4 regions of the Desulfocurvus thunnarius genome follow, and region 4 is predicted to be linked to each of the others. Evidence: riboswitches for the same ligand, from Rfam matches in the RefSeq annotation. Region 4 holds a riboswitch; each other region holds the start of a gene.
The links. A riboswitch is a leader RNA that binds a small molecule or an ion and turns the genes downstream of it on or off. The one in region 4 is predicted to bind cobalamin.
Positions count from the first base shown of each region.

Region 1: linked by a shared signal. The riboswitch ahead of ACZ5KV_RS00055 (sirohydrochlorin cobaltochelatase) and the one ahead of ACZ5KV_RS05670 (ribonucleoside triphosphate reductase) in region 4 are both predicted to bind cobalamin.
Region 2: linked by a shared signal. The riboswitch ahead of metE (5-methyltetrahydropteroyltriglutamate--homocysteine S-methyltransferase) and the one ahead of ACZ5KV_RS05670 (ribonucleoside triphosphate reductase) in region 4 are both predicted to bind cobalamin.
Region 3: linked by a shared signal. The riboswitch ahead of ACZ5KV_RS15765 (sirohydrochlorin cobaltochelatase) and the one ahead of ACZ5KV_RS05670 (ribonucleoside triphosphate reductase) in region 4 are both predicted to bind cobalamin.

Region 1 is NZ_AP042411.1:6,393-10,537, reverse strand. It holds gene ileS (isoleucine--tRNA ligase) at 1-1,526, opposite strand, end outside; cobalamin riboswitch at 1,745-1,964, shown strand; gene ACZ5KV_RS00055 (sirohydrochlorin cobaltochelatase) at 2,111-3,007, shown strand; gene ACZ5KV_RS00050 (FecCD family ABC transporter permease) at 3,009-4,094, shown strand; gene ACZ5KV_RS00045 (ABC transporter ATP-binding protein) at 4,091-4,145, shown strand, end outside.
Region 2 is NZ_AP042411.1:2,936,264-2,940,408, forward strand. It holds gene metE (5-methyltetrahydropteroyltriglutamate--homocysteine S-methyltransferase) at 185-2,491, opposite strand; cobalamin riboswitch at 2,621-2,823, opposite strand; gene ACZ5KV_RS12860 (sigma-54-dependent transcriptional regulator) at 2,873-4,145, opposite strand, start outside.
Region 3 is NZ_AP042411.1:3,552,203-3,556,347, forward strand. It holds gene ACZ5KV_RS15760 (PAS domain-containing protein) at 111-1,295, shown strand; cobalamin riboswitch at 1,480-1,682, shown strand; gene ACZ5KV_RS15765 (sirohydrochlorin cobaltochelatase) at 1,791-2,786, shown strand; gene cbiM (cobalt transporter CbiM) at 2,790-3,431, shown strand; gene ACZ5KV_RS15775 (hypothetical protein) at 3,425-4,048, shown strand; gene ACZ5KV_RS15780 (energy-coupling factor transporter transmembrane component T family protein) at 4,048-4,145, shown strand, end outside.
Region 4 is NZ_AP042411.1:1,310,855-1,314,999, reverse strand. It holds gene ACZ5KV_RS05675 (ATP-binding protein) at 1-814, opposite strand, end outside; cobalamin riboswitch at 1,053-1,233, shown strand; gene ACZ5KV_RS05670 (ribonucleoside triphosphate reductase) at 1,376-3,439, shown strand; gene ACZ5KV_RS05665 (hypothetical protein) at 3,455-3,691, shown strand; gene cysC (adenylyl-sulfate kinase) at 3,930-4,145, shown strand, end outside.

The DNA of each region.
Region 1 (4,145 bases), 1.3 Mb from region 4:
AACCAGTAATCGCAGCCGCGCTCGTGGGCCTCGAAGCGCGACACGATGTCCAGAACCCAATCCTTGTCGAACCAGGCCTCGTCGCAGTCCTTGCACAGCAGGGCCACGATGGGCACGCCCCAGGTGCGCTGGCGCGAGATGCACCAGTCCGGGCGGGTCTCGATCATGCTGTGGATGCGCTCGCGGCCCCAGGCGGGAATCCAGCGCACTTCGTTCTGGATGGCCTCCAGGGCCCGGGCGCGCAGGCCGTTGCGTTCCATGGAAATGAACCACTGGGTGGTGGCGCGGTAGATCACCGGCTGCTTGCAGCGCCAGCAGTGCGGGTAGGAGTGGCGGATCTTCTCCTGGGAAAGCAGGGCGCCGCGTTCCTTCAGGGTTTCGATGACCTTGGGGTTGGCTTCGTCCACGCGCAGCCCGGCGAACAGCTCCACGCTGGGCAAAAAGCGCCCGGAGTCGTCCAGCGGGCTCAGGATTTCCAGGCCGTAGCGCAGGCCGGTGTCGTAGTCCTCGCGGCCGTGGCCCGGGGCGGTGTGCACGCAGCCGGTGCCCGCGTCCAGGGTCACGTAGTTGGCCAGCACGACCCGGGACGCGCGGTCGTAGAACGGATGGCGCGCCACGGCGCCCTCCAGGGCCGCACCCTTGAAACGGGCCACGACCTCCGGCGCCTGCCAGCCGAAGCGCGCGGCGCAGTCGGCCAGCAGCGCCTCGGCCAGAACGTAAAACTCCCCGTCCGCGCGCACGGCCACATAGTTGAACTCGGGATGCAGGGCCACGGCCATGTTGGACGGCAGGGTCCAGGGCGTGGTGGTCCAGATGACCACGAAGGCCCGCGCGGGGTCCACCCCCGGGGCGACCTCGGCCAGCCTGGCGTCGGGCAGGGGGAAACGCACGTAGACCGAGGGCGAGGTATGGTCGTGGTATTCGACCTCGGCCTCGGCCAGGGCGGTCTTGCAGTCGTTGCACCAGTAGATGGGCTTCTTGCTGCGCACCACCGAGCCCTGGCCCATGAAATTGCCCAGCTCGCGGGCGGTGGCCGCCTCGTAGACCGGGTTCATGGTCAGGTAGGGCTCGCTCCAGGTGCCCAGCACGCCCAGGCGCTTGAACTCGCCGCGCTGCACGTCGATCCACTTGCGGGCGTAGTCGCGGCAGATTTTGCGCACGGTGACGGCGGGCAGGTCGGTCTTGCCCTTTTCACGCAGCTCCTGGGAGACCTTGTGCTCGATGGGCAGGCCGTGGCAGTCCCAGCCGGGCACGTACTCGGCCTTCAGCCCGCTCATGTTGCGATGCTTGACGATGATGTCCTTGATCGTCTTGTTCAGCGCGGTGCCGAGGTGGATGTGTCCGTTGGCGTAGGGCGGCCCGTCGTGCAGCACATAGCGCTCCCGGCCCTCGTTGGCGGCGATCATGGTGCCGTAGACATCGATCTCTTCCCAGAACTTGAGCATCTTCGGCTCGTTGCCGGTCAGGTTGGCCTTCATGGGAAACGCCGTGGACGGCAGATGCAGGGTCTTCTTGTAGTCGCTCATGCGCGGGGGTCCCTATGTTTTAGATATGACGGGCCGGGTTTGAAGCGGGAGACAACCGTAATCAAGTCGGTTGGAAAGTCAAGGCCGGAGCGGAGCTCCGGAAGCGGGAGGGAAGAACGGGGCAGCCATGTATTTTCAATGTATTTCCAGCGCATTGAAAGCACGACAAAGAAAGGCGGCCAAGGATGCATGGTGACACCGCGGGCGCTTTGGGCTAGAAGGGCTCTTCGCATCCTGGTCGCCCCTCGGGGCGTGAAAAGGGAACCCGGTGCAACTCCGGGGCGGCCCCGCCGCTGTGATTCCGGCCCTGCGCGCCGCGCAGGGAAGCTCCTGCTCTTGATGAATCCACTGCCCCGCCGCGCGCGACGCGCCCCGGGGCGGGAAGGAAAGAGCCAGGACCGGAAGAGCCAGAAGACCTGCCGGATGCCCGCGCGCCTGCCGGCGGACGACGAGGGCATTCGTCCGCCGGGCCGATGCCCCCGCGCATCCCGACGCGCCCCCGGCCCGGCATGTCGCCGGGGCCCCGGGCCCTTCCACCGCACCCGCTTCAGGCCGCCCACCTGACATGTCGCAAGGAGGTTTCCATGCGATCTGTCCCGCGCCGCCGCCCGGCCCTTTCCGGGCTGCTGCTGGCCCTTTTCATGGTTCTGGCCATGGCGCTTCCCGCTTTTTCCGGGCATAGCGCCCCGGCCAAGGACAAGTCCGCCATCCTCGTGGTGGCCTTCGGCACCTCGGTGCCCGAGGCCCGCAAATCCTTCGACGACATGGACGCCGCCGTGCGCGAGGCCTTTCCCGGCATGCCCGTGCAGTGGGCCTTCACGTCCAACATCATCCGCGAAAAGCTGGCCGCCGAGGGCCGCGTGACCGACTCGGTGCCCGTGGCTCTGGCCAAACTGCTCGACGCGGGCGTGACCCGGCTGGCCGTGCAGTCCCTGCACGCCATTCCCGGCGAGGAATTCCACGAAAAGCTCGTCCACGTCGTCACGAATTTCGACGGCTTCAAAAAGGTCGCCATCGGCCAGCCGCTGATGAGCACCGACGCGGACATGGCCGCCGTGGCCGACACGCTGCTGGCGACCTTCGGCCCGCAGCGCGCCGAGGGCGAGGCCCTGGTCTTCATGGGCCACGGCACGCACCACCCGGCCAACATCTACTACCCCGGCCTGCAATGGTACCTGGAGCAGCGCGACCCGCTGGCCCTGGTGGGCACGGTGGAAGGCACCCCGGGCCTGGAGTGGGTCGTGGCCAAGCTTAAGGAGAAGGGCGCCGCCAAGGCCCTGCTGGTGCCGCTCATGTCCGTGGCGGGCGACCATGCGCGTAACGACATGGCCGGGGACGAAGACGATTCCTGGAAATCCGTGCTGGCGGGCGAAGGCATCGCCGCGCGGCCCGTGCTCCAGGGGCTGGCCGAGCTGGCCCCGTTCCGCGCGCTGTGGCTGAACCATCTGCGCCAGGCCGTTGCCGGGCTGGACGAGAACTAGAATGCACGGCGGCGGGGCGGCGGACGCGGGCCTGACGGCCCCGGGCGCGCGGCGCTGGCGGCTTGGGCCGCTGGCGGCGCTGCTCGGCATCGCTTCCGCCGCCTCACTGGCGGCGGCCTGCCTGTGCGGGCCGCTGCCCATCCCCCCGGGCGAGGTTCTGGCCCACCTGGGCGCGGCCCTGGGACTGCCCGTGGGCCACGGGCAGGACCCGGCCCACGCCGTGGTGGTGGTGGACATCCGCCTGTCCCGGGCCTGTCTGGCCTGGCTCACCGGGGCGGCCCTGGCCATGGCGGGCACGGTGTTCCAGGGCATCCTGCACAACCCGCTGGCCGATCCGTTCACCATCGGCGTGTCCACCGGGGCGGCCTTCGGGGCTTCCCTGGCGCTGTTTTTCGGGCTGGCGGCGCTGCCCGTCTGGGCCGGGGTGGGGCTCTTGCCCGTGGCGGCCATGGCCGGGGCCTTCGCGGCCCTGGGGGCGGTCATCGCCCTGGGCCGCGTGGGCGGGCGCCTGCGCCGCGAAACGGTGGTCCTGGCGGGCATCGTGGTGGCCACGTTCCTGGGCGCGCTCATCTCGCTGCTCAAGGCCCTGGACGAGGAGTCCGTGGCCGGCATCGTCTTCTGGGTCATGGGCTCGTTGCAGGGGCGCGGCTGGGCCCACGTGGGCTTCGCCCTGCCGTATTTCCTGACCGGCGGGCTGCTGGTGGCGGCCCGGGCCCGACAGTTGGACCTGCTCTCCCTGGGCGACGCCCAGGCCCGGGCCCTGGGGCTGGACGCCGACCGCGCGCGGCTGGCGCTGCTGCTGGCGGCCAGCCTGCTTACGGGGGCGGCGGTCTCCGTGTCCGGGGTGGTCGGTTTCGTGGGGCTGGTGGCGCCGCACCTGGTGCGCCTGGCCCTGGGCGCGGAGCACCGGCCGCTGGCCGTGGTGTCGGCCCTGGCCGGAGGGCTGCTCCTGCTGTGGTCCGACGTGGCGGCGCGCACGGTGCTGCCCCATGGGCAGGAGTTGCCCGTGGGCGTGGTCACGGCGCTGCTCGGCGGGCCGTTTTTCTGCCTTGTGCTGCGGCGCCGGGCGCGCGGGGGCGGGCTGTGATCCGCGCCGAGGCCGTGCGCTGCGGCTATGGCCGGGCGGAGGTGCTTCACG
Region 2 (4,145 bases), 1.6 Mb from region 4:
GGGCCGAAGGACGCCCGGCTGGCGGCCCGGGGCCCAAGGGCGGCGCGGGCCTGGCTTCTGGTCTTGTGGTCCGCACCATGATACCAAACTCCGCCCCGGGCGAAAAGGCCGCCGCGGGTCGCAAAAACGGAGGCCGCGCCCGGGCGGGCGCGGCCTCCTTGCGGTTTCCTCTGGTGGGGCCCCGTCAGTCCTGCCCGCCCGCTCCGCTCAATCCGGCGCGGACCTCAAGGGCCGCCGCCACCATGTTGCGCAGGGATTCCAGGGTTTCGGGCCAGGCCCTGGTCTTCAGGCCGCAGTCGGGGTTGACCCACAGCCGCCCGGCGGGGATGAGCGCCAGGGCCGCGCGCAGCAGGCCGACCATCTCCCCGCGCGAGGGCACGCGCGGGCTGTGGATGTCGTACACCCCGGGGCCCACGGCGTTGGGGTAGTCGAATTCCCGGAAGGCCTGGAGCAGCTCCATGCCGCTGCGGCTGGACTCGATGCTGATCACGTCGGCGTCCATGGCCGCGATGGCCGGGAGGATGTCGTTGAACGAGCTGTAGCACATGTGGCTGTGGATCTGGGTGGCGTCGTCCACGCCCGAGGTGGCCAGCCGGAAGCAGTCCACGGCCCAGCGCAGGTAGTCCCCGCGCTCGGCCGCCGCCAGGGGCATGCCCTCGCGGAAGGCGGCCTCGTCGATCTGGATGATGCGCACCCCGGCGGCCTCCAGGTCGTGCACCTCGTCGCGCACGGCCAGGGCCAACTGGCGGCAGACCTCGGCCCGGGGCAGGTCGTCGCGCACGAAGCTCCAGCACAGGATGGTCACCGGCCCGGTGAGCATGCCTTTCATGGGCCGCGCGGTCAGGGACTGGGCGTAGGTGATCCACGGCACGGTCATGGCCCCGGGGCGGCTCACGTCGCCGCAGATCACCGGCGGCTTGACGCAGCGGCTGCCGTAGCTCTGCACCCAGCCGTTGCCCGTGAAGCGGAAGCCCGCCAGTTGCTGGCCGAAATACTCCACCATGTCGTTGCGCTCGGCCTCGCCGTGCACGAGCACGTCCAGGCCCAGATCCTCCTGGATGCGCACCACGCGGGCGATCTCCTCCCGGAGGAAGCCCTCGTAGCCCGCCCGGTCGATGGCGCCGTCGCGCAGCAGCTTGCGCTGGCGGCGGATTTCGGCGGTCTGCGGGAAGGAGCCGATCGTGGTGGTGGGCAGCAGGGGCAGGTCCAGCCAGCCCTGGGCCTCGCGGCGCACGGCGTAGGGGCTCTTACGGCGCAGCATGGCTTCGTCCACGCCCGCGCAGCGCGCGCGCACGGCCGGGTCGCGGGTCAGGGGGCTGTCGCGCCGCGAGGCCACGGCCCGGTCGCTGGCGGCCAGGGCCCCGGGGCGTTCGCGCCCTTCGAGCAGGTCGCCCAGGGCGCCCAGTTCGGCGCATTTCTGGGTGGCGAAGGCCATCCAGCCCCGCACCTCGGGGTCCAGGTCCGTTTCGGCGTCCAGGTCCACGGGCACATGCAGCAGGGAGCACGACGAGGCGACCATCAGCCCCTCGGGCCCCCGGCGGCGGGCCGCGTCCTCAAGCAGGGCCACGGTCCGGCGCAGGTCCGTACGCCAGATGCCGCGCCCGTCCACAACACCCGCCGAGAGCACCATGCCCTCGGGCATCCGGTCGAGCAGCGCGGGCAGGCTGCGCGCCCCGCGCACGAGGTCCACGTGCAGCCCCCGGCAGCCCGAGGCCAGGGCCAGGTCCAGCCCCGGGCCGTCCAGGGCGCCGAAGTAGGCCGCCAGCAGCAGCCCGCTGCGGCCCACGGCGCCGTTCAGCGCCGCGCAGGCGCGCGGGAAGGCTGCCCGGGCCTGGGCGGGCAGGTCCGTGCACAGGATGGGCTCGTCGATCTGAATCCACGGGCACAGGCCGTCCAGTTCGGCCAGCAGGGCCGCGTAGGCTCCCAGCACCTCGTCCAGCCGGGCCCACGGGTCCTGGCCGTCCATGCCCTTGGCCAGGGCCAGGAAGGTCACCGGGCCGAGCAGCACCGCCTTGGGCCGGTGGCCGTGCTCCAGGGCAAGGCGCACGTCGTCCGCCAGGGCCCGCGAGGTCAGGCCCAGGCGCTGGCCGGGCTCCAGTTCGGGCACGATGTAGTGGTAGTTGGTGTCGAACCACTTGGTCATTTCCATGGCCGCGACGCCGCGTGCGGCGTCGCCCCGGGCCATGCGGAAGGCCAGCTCCGGGGTCGAGCCCGGGGCTGTGTCCGGGGCAACGTCCGGCCCGGCGAAGCGCCGGGGCACGGCCCCGAGCATCAGTGCGGTGTCGAGCACGTGGTCGTAGAACGAGAAGTCGCCCACGGCGACCAGGGACAGCCCGGCGCGGCGCTGGATGTCCCAATGGCGCAGGCGCAGCTCGCGGCCTGTGGCCGCGAGGCCCTCCAGGGTCACCTCGCCGCGCCAGCAGCCCTCCAGGGCCGCCTTGAGTTCGCGGCGGACGCCGATACGCGGGAAACCGGGAATGTGCCTTTCCATCTGTCACTCCTTTCAGCAAAACGTTGGTGAAAGGGAGCAACGACACTCGAAACGAAGACGCCACAAGGCGGGACCGCCCCGGGAGGACTCCCCGGGCGGCTGCGCATGTCTGTCCATTTCGCGAGACAGTCGTGCTCCATGCACCCGGGGCGTCTCCTGGCTTCCGACCCCCATGGGGCCACGCTCTTCCCACGGCTGGGGCCGCAGTGGGCGTGGCGGGGTTTCGTGTCGGTTACAGTGGCGCGTCCGCGACGGATTTACACCGTCTTCCGTTTCCCGGGTGCGGATCGATTCAGGCAGTCTAGTGTGCCCCGGGGTTCAGGGCAAGAAATTTGCGGGCCGGAGCCGGATCCCGGTTGCGGCCATGGCTCCGGCCTTGCCTCAGCCCTCGCCGCGCCCCTCGCTGCGCCCGGACACCAGGGCCTGCACGCGGATGGCGTACTTGTCCATGCGCGCCAGCAGCGTCGGCCGCGAGACGCCCAGCAGCCGCGCGGCCTGGGTCCGGTTGCCGCCGGTCAGGCGCAGGGCCTCCTCGATGGTCCGGGCCGCGAAAAGATCGACCACCTCGTCAAGCACGTGCTCGCCGCCGCGCGTAAGCCGGGCGCGCACGAAGCGGCCCACGGCCTCGTGGAAATCGTCCCCCGGCGGGGTCTCGCCGGGCCGGTCGCCATGGATGGCGCCGAGCACCTCGTCGGCCCCCAGGGGCGCCCCGCGCGAAAAGATCAGCGCCTTGTGGACCACGTTGACCAGCTCGCGCACGTTGCCCGGCCAGGAGTGCCCGGCCAGGGCCCGGCGGGCGGCGTCGGTGAAGCCCGGGGCGGGCACGCCCATGGCCCGGGCATGGCGGGCCAGGAAGTGGTCGGCCAGCAGGTCCACGTCGCCCTCGCGCTCGCGCAGGGGCGGCAGCCACAGGGTGACCACCCGCAGCCGGTAGTAGAGATCCTCGCGGAAGCGGCCCTCGGCCACGGCGGCCTCCAGGTCGCGGTTGGTGGCGGCGATGATGCGCACGTCCACCCGGCGCGGGCCCATGCCGCCCAGGCGCTCGACGCTGCGTTCCTCCAGCAGGCGCAGGAGCTTGCCCTGAATGGGCAGGGGCATGTCGCCGATCTCGTCCAGGAACACCGTGCCGCCGTCGGCCTGCTCGATCTTGCCCACCCGGCGGGCCACGGCGCCGGTGAAGGCGCCTTTCTCGTAGCCGAACAGCTCGCTTTCCAGAAGCGTTTCGGGAATGGCCACGCAGTTGATGACCACGAACGGCGCGTCTTTGCGCGGGCCGTGCTGGTAGACCAGCCGGGCGGCCAGCTCCTTGCCCGTGCCCGACTCGCCGCGCACGAGCACGGTCGCCCCGGTGCCCGCCACGCGGCCGATGGCCTTGTAGAGCCCCTGCATGGCCTGGCTGCGGCCCACGAGCACGTCGCCCGCCCCGTCCGCGCCCTCGTCGTCCTTCCCGTCCTGGCCGCCTTCGCCGCCGGGCCCGGCGGCCACGGCCACGGCCCGGCGCTGAAAGCGCCCGGCCTCCAGGGCCTGATCGATGAGCACCAGGATGTCGGGGATGTCGAAAGGCTTGAGCACGTAGTCGAAGGCGCCCAGGCGGGTGGCCTCGATGGCCGTCTCCGTGGTGCCGTAGGCGGTCATGATGATGGCCGTGAGCCGG
Region 3 (4,145 bases), 1.4 Mb from region 4:
TTGGTATAGCCAATTTTGAAGTAAAAAGGCTTGCCCCGGGTGGGCATCTAATCTAGGGCCAGGTCAGCCAGCCGGAGCCGGGGGCGTCCGACGGGGACAAAGGAGTTTGCATGCCGCGTTTTTCGCAGTGGCGGAACGGGTTTCCGGGCTTGTTGTGGAGCATCTGGCGGCGGGAGTCGCGTCTGAAGCTGTTCACGCGGTGGCAGGTGGACGGCGTGGACGTTTCCCTGTTGCTCAAGAATGCCGGCTATCGCAAACAGGCGGTCATGCCGGAGGATTATCCCCTGCTGGTGGAGTTCTGGGACATGATCCACGCCGCGCGCCCGGCGGCGGCCATTTTCCGGCTGCGGGCCGACGCGGGCCGCAAGCCGCTGATGCTCCAGGGCTGGCCCGAGCCCGGCGAGGAGGTGTACAGCGGTTTTCTGAAAGGGGCCTTCCTTCCCGGCGGCTACGGTTCGGAATGCTACAACGCCCAGCTCAGCATGCGCGTGGGCGATGCGGACTACCCCGTGTTCACCATCGACCTGGAAGGCTGCGCCATCAGGGAGGCCAACGCGGCGGCCGACGGTCTTTTCATGCGCCGGGCGGACGATGCCGGTCGCCTGTCCATGGCGGACGTGGCGCCGCAGCATCTGGGGGCGCAGCTTATGAACGCCGCGCGCCAGGCCGTGCGAAGCGACGCGTGGTCGGGCAAGCTCATGCTCGGCAATGCGGAGCGCGGTCTGTTTTCGGCGCATGTGCGGCTGACGCCCTGGGGCGGGCCGGAAGACCGGGTGGTGCGCGTGGCCCTGGTCTGCGTGGAGGCGAAAACGCTGCTGCGGCCCTTCGACACCGCCAGGGACGAAGCCCTGCGCCCCGGCGACCTGCAACCGGCCCTGGAAAACCTCTGGAACGCATGCGGCCCGGAAGTGGACGGCCTCATGCTTTCGCACATCCAGGCGGGCAGCGGCAAGGTGACGGTCTTCGGCGTGGGGCGGGCGTTCACCAGCCTGGAATGGGGCGCGACCCATGCCTACGAGGGCACCATCGCCCAGGACATCGAGCGCTTCGATCTCGGTTCCCTGCTGGTGGAGGATACGCTGAACAGCGTCAAATCCGTGGACTGGGCGCTTTTTGCGCCCCAGGGGGTGCGTTCGTACTACGCGCGGCCCTTTTACGCGGAGCATGGCCTGCATGCCGTGCTCATTCTCGCCAGCCGCAAGGCCAAAACCTTCGGCACGGACGCCGACGCGCGCTATGCCGACGTTGCGGAGGCCTTCGGGCGGCTTTTGCGGCGCTGGCGGCAAAAGCCGTAACGGGCGCGCCGGGATGGGAACAAGGGCATGCGGCGTTGTCGCGTGCCCTTGTTCTTTTTGGGCTGCATGCCCATGCCCCGGAATTCCGGCAAGAACCACGCGGGCGGGCGAGCCGCGGCCGGTTGCGGGCCCTTTGGCGCGCGGGGAGCACGACTTTAGGTTTTGACAGCGCATGGCACCAGCGGCTAGCCTTCCGGCGGATGGTTCTCCGCAAGGAGATGAAAAGGGAATCCGGTGTGAAACCGGAGCGGACCCGCCGCTGTGACCCGGCCCGCGCGCCTTGCGCGGGAGGCCGCGGCGCCCCACGATGCCACTGCCCCTTGCCGGGGCGGGAAGGCCGGGCGCCGTCCGGGGAGCCAGAAGACCTGCCGTCCGAATCTCCCGAGCACCGCAACGGGTCTTTGCGGCGGGGGGCTGGTCACGGCAGGGCGGCGCCCTGCGGGCCGCTCCTCCTCGCCCCGTCGGCGGTGCCATGGGAACCCACGAGGAGGGGGCATGTCCCACGCCGACCACGACCACGAGCATGGCCACGACCATGGCCATATCCACCACCACGACCACGACCACGACCATCACGACCCCGGCCGTGACGAGCATGGCCATGCCCACGGTCACGACCATCACGACCACTGTTGTCACGGCCACGATCACGGTCACCACCACCATCGCCCGCGCCCGGCACGCCCCGGCATTCTGCTGGCGGCCTTCGGCGTGGCCCTGCCCGACGCCCGCGCGGGCTACGAGGCCATGGAGCGCGAGGTGCGCGGGCGCTTCCCCGGGGTGCCCGTGCGCTGGGCCTACACGGCGCACAAGATCCGCCGCAAGCTCGCCGCCCGGGGCTTCGAGAACGATTCCGTGGCCGTGGCCCTCTCGCGGCTGCACGACGAGGGCGTGACGCACCTGGCCGTGCAGTCGCTGCATACGGTGCCCGGCGTGGAATACCACTGGACCCGGGACCAGGCGCATGTCTTCCGCCACCCGCGCAAGGGCTTCCTCGAGGTGGAGGTCGGCGGCCCGATGCTCATGGCCGGGGCGGACCTGGCCGCCGCCCTGGCCGCCCTGGCAGGATACCCGCCCCCGGAGCGCGGCCCGGGCGATGCTCTGGTCCTCGTGGGCCACGGCACCTACCACGAAGGGCACCGGCGCTACCTGGACTTCGAGGCCCTGGCCCGCCGCGACGACCCGTTGCTGTTCATGGGCACGCTCATGGGCGAGCCGGGCTGCGAGGCCGTGATCCGGCGGGTCCGGGCGGCGGGGGCGCGGCGGGTCTGGCTGCTGCCCTTCATGAGCGCCCCGGGCCACCATGTACGCGTGGACATCGCCGGGGACGGCCCGCATTCCTGGAAAAGCCGCATGACCGCCGCCGGGCTGGACGTGCGAACCTGCATGACCGGCACCATGGAGCACGGCCCGTACCGCGCCCTGTGGCTGGAGCATCTGGAAACGACATATCGGGCCGTGGCGCCGCAGCCTGCCACGCAGGGAGCATAGGCCATGCATATCTCCGAAGGCGTTTTGTCCGCCCCGGTGCTGCTCGCGGGCGGCGGCGTTTCTCTGCTCGGCACGTGGGTCGGCCTCAGGCGGCTGGATTACGACCACCTGATTACTGCGGCCACCCTGGCTTCGGCCTTCTTCGTCGGTTCGCTCGTCCATGTGCCCCTCGGCCCCAGCAGCGTTCACCTGCTGCTCAACGGGTTGCTGGGAATGATCCTCGGCTGGGCCGCTTTCCCCTGCATCCTGGTGGCCTTGCTGCTCCAGGCGCTGCTTTTTCAGTTCGGCGGCATCACGGTGCTCGGCGTGAACACCATGAACGTGGCCGTCCCGGCCCTCCTGTGCCGGTTCCTTTTGGCGGGGCACGTCCGGGCCGGAGGGCGGCGGGCCGCCGTGGCGGGGTTCCTGGGCGGGGCGGGCGCCGTGTTGGGCACGGCGCTCATGGCCGCGCTTTCGGTCGCCTTCACGGACGAGGGGTTTGCCGACGCGGCCAGGCTCATCGTCGTCGCACACGTCCCGGTCATGCTCATCGAGGGCTTTGTGACCATGTTCGCCGTAGGTGCCCTGGCCAGGACCCATCCAACCATTCTGGGGCTGGGCGACGGATTCCGGCCTGCCGCTTCCAAGGAGGTCACGCCATGCTGATCCGCGTGCTGCTCGCCGTCTTGCTGGTTACGGTTTCCGCGTTGCCCGCCAGCGCGCACAAGGTTCTGCTCAACGCCTGGGCCGAGGGCGCCATGGTCGTGGCGGAAATCGGGTTCAGCGACGGCAGCGCGGGCAGCGGAGCCAAGATCACGGTCCTGGACGGCACCACGGGCGAGGAGATCTTGTCCGGAGTCGCGGACAAGGCGGGATTCTTCGAGGCGGAGGTGCCGGGTGCGGCCCTTGCGCGCGGCAACGACCTGCGTGTGGTCGGCAACGCGGGCGCCGGACATCAGGCCGAAGCGATGGTGCCCATCGACGAGTTCGCCGGGGCGGTGCCCGCCGCGCCCGGGCCCGATTCCGCCGTCGAAGCGGGGAAGGGCGAAGAGAGCGGAGCGGCCCTTGCCGCCGCCTCCGGCTTCGCCCCCGAGGACCTCAAGGCCCTGATGCGCGAAGCCGTGCGCGAGGAGATGAAGCCCTTGCGCCGCGAACTGACGGCCCAGGCCAGGACCGGCCCGGACCTGAGCGCCATCCTCGGCGGCATCGGCTACATCTTCGGCCTGGCCGGGGTGGCGGCCCTGGCGGACACCCGGCGGCGCCGCAAGGACTCCGTCGGGTGATGCTCCGCGACGTGCCGCTGCCCACCTCCGGCCCCCTGGCGCGTCTGGATGTCCGTCACAAGCTCCTGGGCGCCGCGGGGCTGACCTGTGCCATGGC
Region 4 (4,145 bases):
TCGACCAGGCAGGCAGGAACCAGACGAGGAACAGCGCCTCCAGCAAGGGCAGATACCGGCCCAGGGTGCTGGCGGGCATCCCCACGCTGCGCGAGAGCTCGGCCTGGTTGTGGAGCGTCCCCGAGCGAACGCCGAGCATGCGCAGCAGGCGGATCAGTCCGCTGATGTCCTGGATGCTGGCGATGTCGCGGATGTCCCGCTCCACCAGGGTGGTGATGTACGAATCGAACCAGGCGGCGCGGCGCCTCGGGTTGGCCCGGGAGAGGACTTCCGGATAGCCGCCCACGGCGAGGGCTTCCAGAAGCGCGTCCTTCGTCACCGAAGCCGTGCCCGCGTCCTTTGGCGGGAAATCCTTCTGGAACAGCGCATGGATAAAATCCCCGTGCACGCCCGCTATTTCCCCCTGCGAGAGCGGATACAGGGTCAACACTTCCATGCGCCCCGCCAGCGAGTCGGCGATTCCCGGCAAGGCCAGGATGTTGGCCGAGCCGGTCAGAAGATACCGCCCGGCGTGGCGCTCGCGGTCCACGTCTTCCTTGATGGCCAGCATCAGGGCGGAAGCGCGCTGCGCCTCATCGATGATCGCGGGCTTTTTCAGCCCCTGTAGAAACCCGCCCGGATCGTCCAGGGCTCCGGCCAATGCGGTCGCGGAGTCAAGACTGACGTACTGGCGGCTGATTTCACCCTCGCCGGAGGCTTCCGCCAGTTGCTTCACCAGCGTGGTCTTGCCGGTCTGCCGGGCTCCGCGCAGGAAAACCACGGGAGTATCGGATAAAGCCTCCAGCAGCCGGGAATATATGGTGCGCTTGTTCATGGCGTAAAATGTACCACGGGGTGGATGATTTTACAAGCACGCCCACGCCGAGCGCTGCGCGGGCAGGAGCGGATGGTCTGACCGAGAGAGTATTCCCCTGACACGGCCGCCCCTGGCGGGGTGATTTCCAGGCGGCCTTCTCCGTCATCTTTCCCTTGTCTTTCCAGCCTGCGCAGGCCGTTCAGGAGCGGTTGCCTCCTCCCGCCTTGCCATCCCCCCGGTTCTCTCCTATGCTGCCTCCGTCTGATGTCCTTCAGGTGGCCGCAAGGCCCGAACAGGGAATCCGGTGCGAAGCCGGAGCGGTCCCGCCGCTGTGATCCCCGCCGCGAAGCGACCTCTGCCAAGTGCCACTGCGTGACGCGGGAAGGCGGCAGGGGGAAGGGGAGAGCCAGAAGACCTGCCTGAAGCCGATACTTCCCGCTCGGAGCGCGGACTCCGCACCGGGAATGCCGAACAACCCAGCCCAAACGGCGCCGGGCCGGGGCGGTTCCGCCGCCCCCGGCCGCAACCGGCGACCTCGCGTGCCCCCTTCCGCAACCGGCGGCGCGCGGCGAGAATTCCATGCCTTCGCAGATCATCAAGCGGGACGGCCGCGTCGAAACCTGGTCCACCAAGCGGATCGGCGACGCCATCTTCAAGGCTCTCAAAAGCAGCGCCATCAAGGACCCCCTCCTGGCCGAGCGCCTGGCGCGCAAGGTCGAGGCCAAGCTCGCGGACGTGGACGCCCCCGAGCAGGAGCACGTGCAGGACATGGTCCAGCAGGTGCTCATGGAGGCCCGGCTGTACAAGGTCGCCGAGCGCTACATCCTTTACCGCGAGAAGCGCCGCGAGCTGCGCAGCCAGGGCCAGGCCTTTCTGGACATCGTCGGCGTCACCGAGGGCTACCTCGACAACCTCGACTGGCGCGTCAGCGAAAACTCCAACATGGTCCACTCCTTCCAGGGCCTGATCCTGCACATGGCCGGGGCGGTCCAGGCGCGCTACGTGCTGGAAAAATACCCCGAAGAGGTGCGCTCGGCGCACAACCACGGCTACTTTCACATCCACGACCTGTCCTTCGGCCTGGCCGGATACTGCTCGGGCTGGAGCCTGCGCGACCTGCTTCTGGAGGGCTTCAACCTGGAGGACCGCTGCTCCTCCAAGCCCGCGCGGCATTTCGACGCCGTGTGCGGGCAGATGGTCAATTTCCTGGGCACGTTGCAGAACGAATGGGCCGGGGCCCAGGCCTTCAACAACGTGGACACCTACCTCGCGCCCTTCATCCGCCACGACGGCCTGAGCTATGCCGACGTCAAGCAGCAGATCCAGAAGCTGCTGCACAACCTGAACGCCACCTCGCGCTGGGGCGGGCAGAGCCCGTTCACCAACTTCACCTTCGACGTGGTGCCGCCCTCGCACATCGCCAAGGAGCCGATCATCATCGGCGGTGCGCATCAGGACTCGACCTACGGCGAATACGCCGCCGAAATGGCGATGATTAACAAGGCGTTCCTGGAAGTCATGCTCGAGGGCGACGCCGACGGGCGCATCTTCTCCTTCCCCATCCCGACCTACAACGTGACCAAGGACTTCCCCTGGGACAGCGAGGTCGGCGGCCTGCTCCTGCGCATGACCGCCAAGTACGGCGCGCCCTATTTCCAGAACTTCATCAACTCCGACCTGAACCCCGAGGACGTGCGCTCCATGTGCTGCCGGTTGCAGATGGACCTGCGCGAGGTGCGCAAGAAGACCGGCGGCCTGTTCGGCTCGGGCGACCTCACGGGCTCGGTGGGCGTGGTCACCCTGAACCTGCCCAAGCTGGCCTATCTGGCGCACAACGAGGAGGATTTCCTCGATCTGGTGGAGGAGTACGCCGAACTGGCCAAGGAATCCCTGGAATTCAAGCGCAAGATGGTCGAGGCCAATCTGGCGGCGGGCATGTTCCCTTTCACCCGGCGCTACCTGAAAAACGGCTTCAAGGGCCATTTTTCGACCATCGGGCTCATCGGCGGCCACGAGGCCTGCCTGAACCTGCTGGGCAAGGGCATCGACGAGCCCTCGGGCCTGCGCCTGATGCGCCGGGTGCTCAACCACCTGCGCGGGCTGGTGGTCCGCTTCCAGGAGGAAACCGGACACCTCTACAACCTGGAGGCCACCCCGGGCGAGGGCACCTGCTACCGGCTGGCCAAGATCGACAAGGAACTCTACGCGGACATCCGGACCTCCGGCACCGAGGTGCCCTATTACACCAACTCGACCCTGCTGCCCCCCGGCGCCACGGGCGACGTGATCTTCGCCCTGGAACACCAGGACCAGCTCCAGACGCTCTACAACGGCGGCACGGTCTTTCACACCTTCCTGGGCGAGGCCGCGCCGGACGAAACCAGCGTGAAGAACTTCCTGCTCAAGGCCATGAGCCTGACCAAGCTGCCTTACGTCTCCGTGACGCCGACCTTTTCGGTGTGCCGGGACCACGGCTACCTGTACGGCGAGCACTTCCATTGCCCGACCTGCAACCGGGCCACGGAGGTCTACACCCGCGTGGTGGGCTACTACCGCCCCGTGGGCCGCTGGAACAAGGGCAAGCAGGAGGAGTACAAGGACCGGCAGACTTACTCGCAGGCCAGCTTCTGCGTCGGCGCCTAGCCGGAGCCGCGGCGCATGATCCTGGACGCCAACCAGCTTGCCGCCATCCAGCAGCATGTGGATGAACTCATCCGCCGGGGCGGGACCGGCCTGCGCGACCCGTCCCTGCGGACCATCCAGGACCTGTTGCACACCGTGGCGGCCCTGAAGAAGGAAAAGCGCAAGTGGAAGCGCGTGGCCCAGAACCGGGGCAAGGTGCTGACCCAGATCGCCGAAATGGTCGGCAAGGGTGAGGAGGACGAAGAGCCCTGAGGCTCCGCTCCGCTTCGGCCGGGCCTGTTGACGGCAAAGGCGCCCGCATCCGTGCGGGCGCCTTTTGGGCCGGGCCGGGAATTTGTTTCCGGCATGCCCCAGGCGCCGTGGGCCGTTCGCGGCGTGTTTCCCTTGAATGAAGACCGGGCGGGGCTTGCCATTTTTTGCAGGGCTTTGTAGTTTCCTGGCGCTGCTTTTGGCCTTGAAACCCAACCCCGAATGGGAGAAAATCAGCCCCATGAGTTTCACCCTTTGGTTCACCGGGCTCTCCGGAGCGGGAAAAACCACCCTGTCGCGGGCCGTTTTCCTGGATTTGCGCCGCCGGGGGCTGGCCGCCGAACTGCTGGACGGCGACATCATCCGCACCAACTTCAGCTCCGAGCTGGGCTTTTCGCGCCATGACCGCGACGTGAACGTGCGGCGCATCGGCTTCGTGTCGCACCTGCTCAACCGC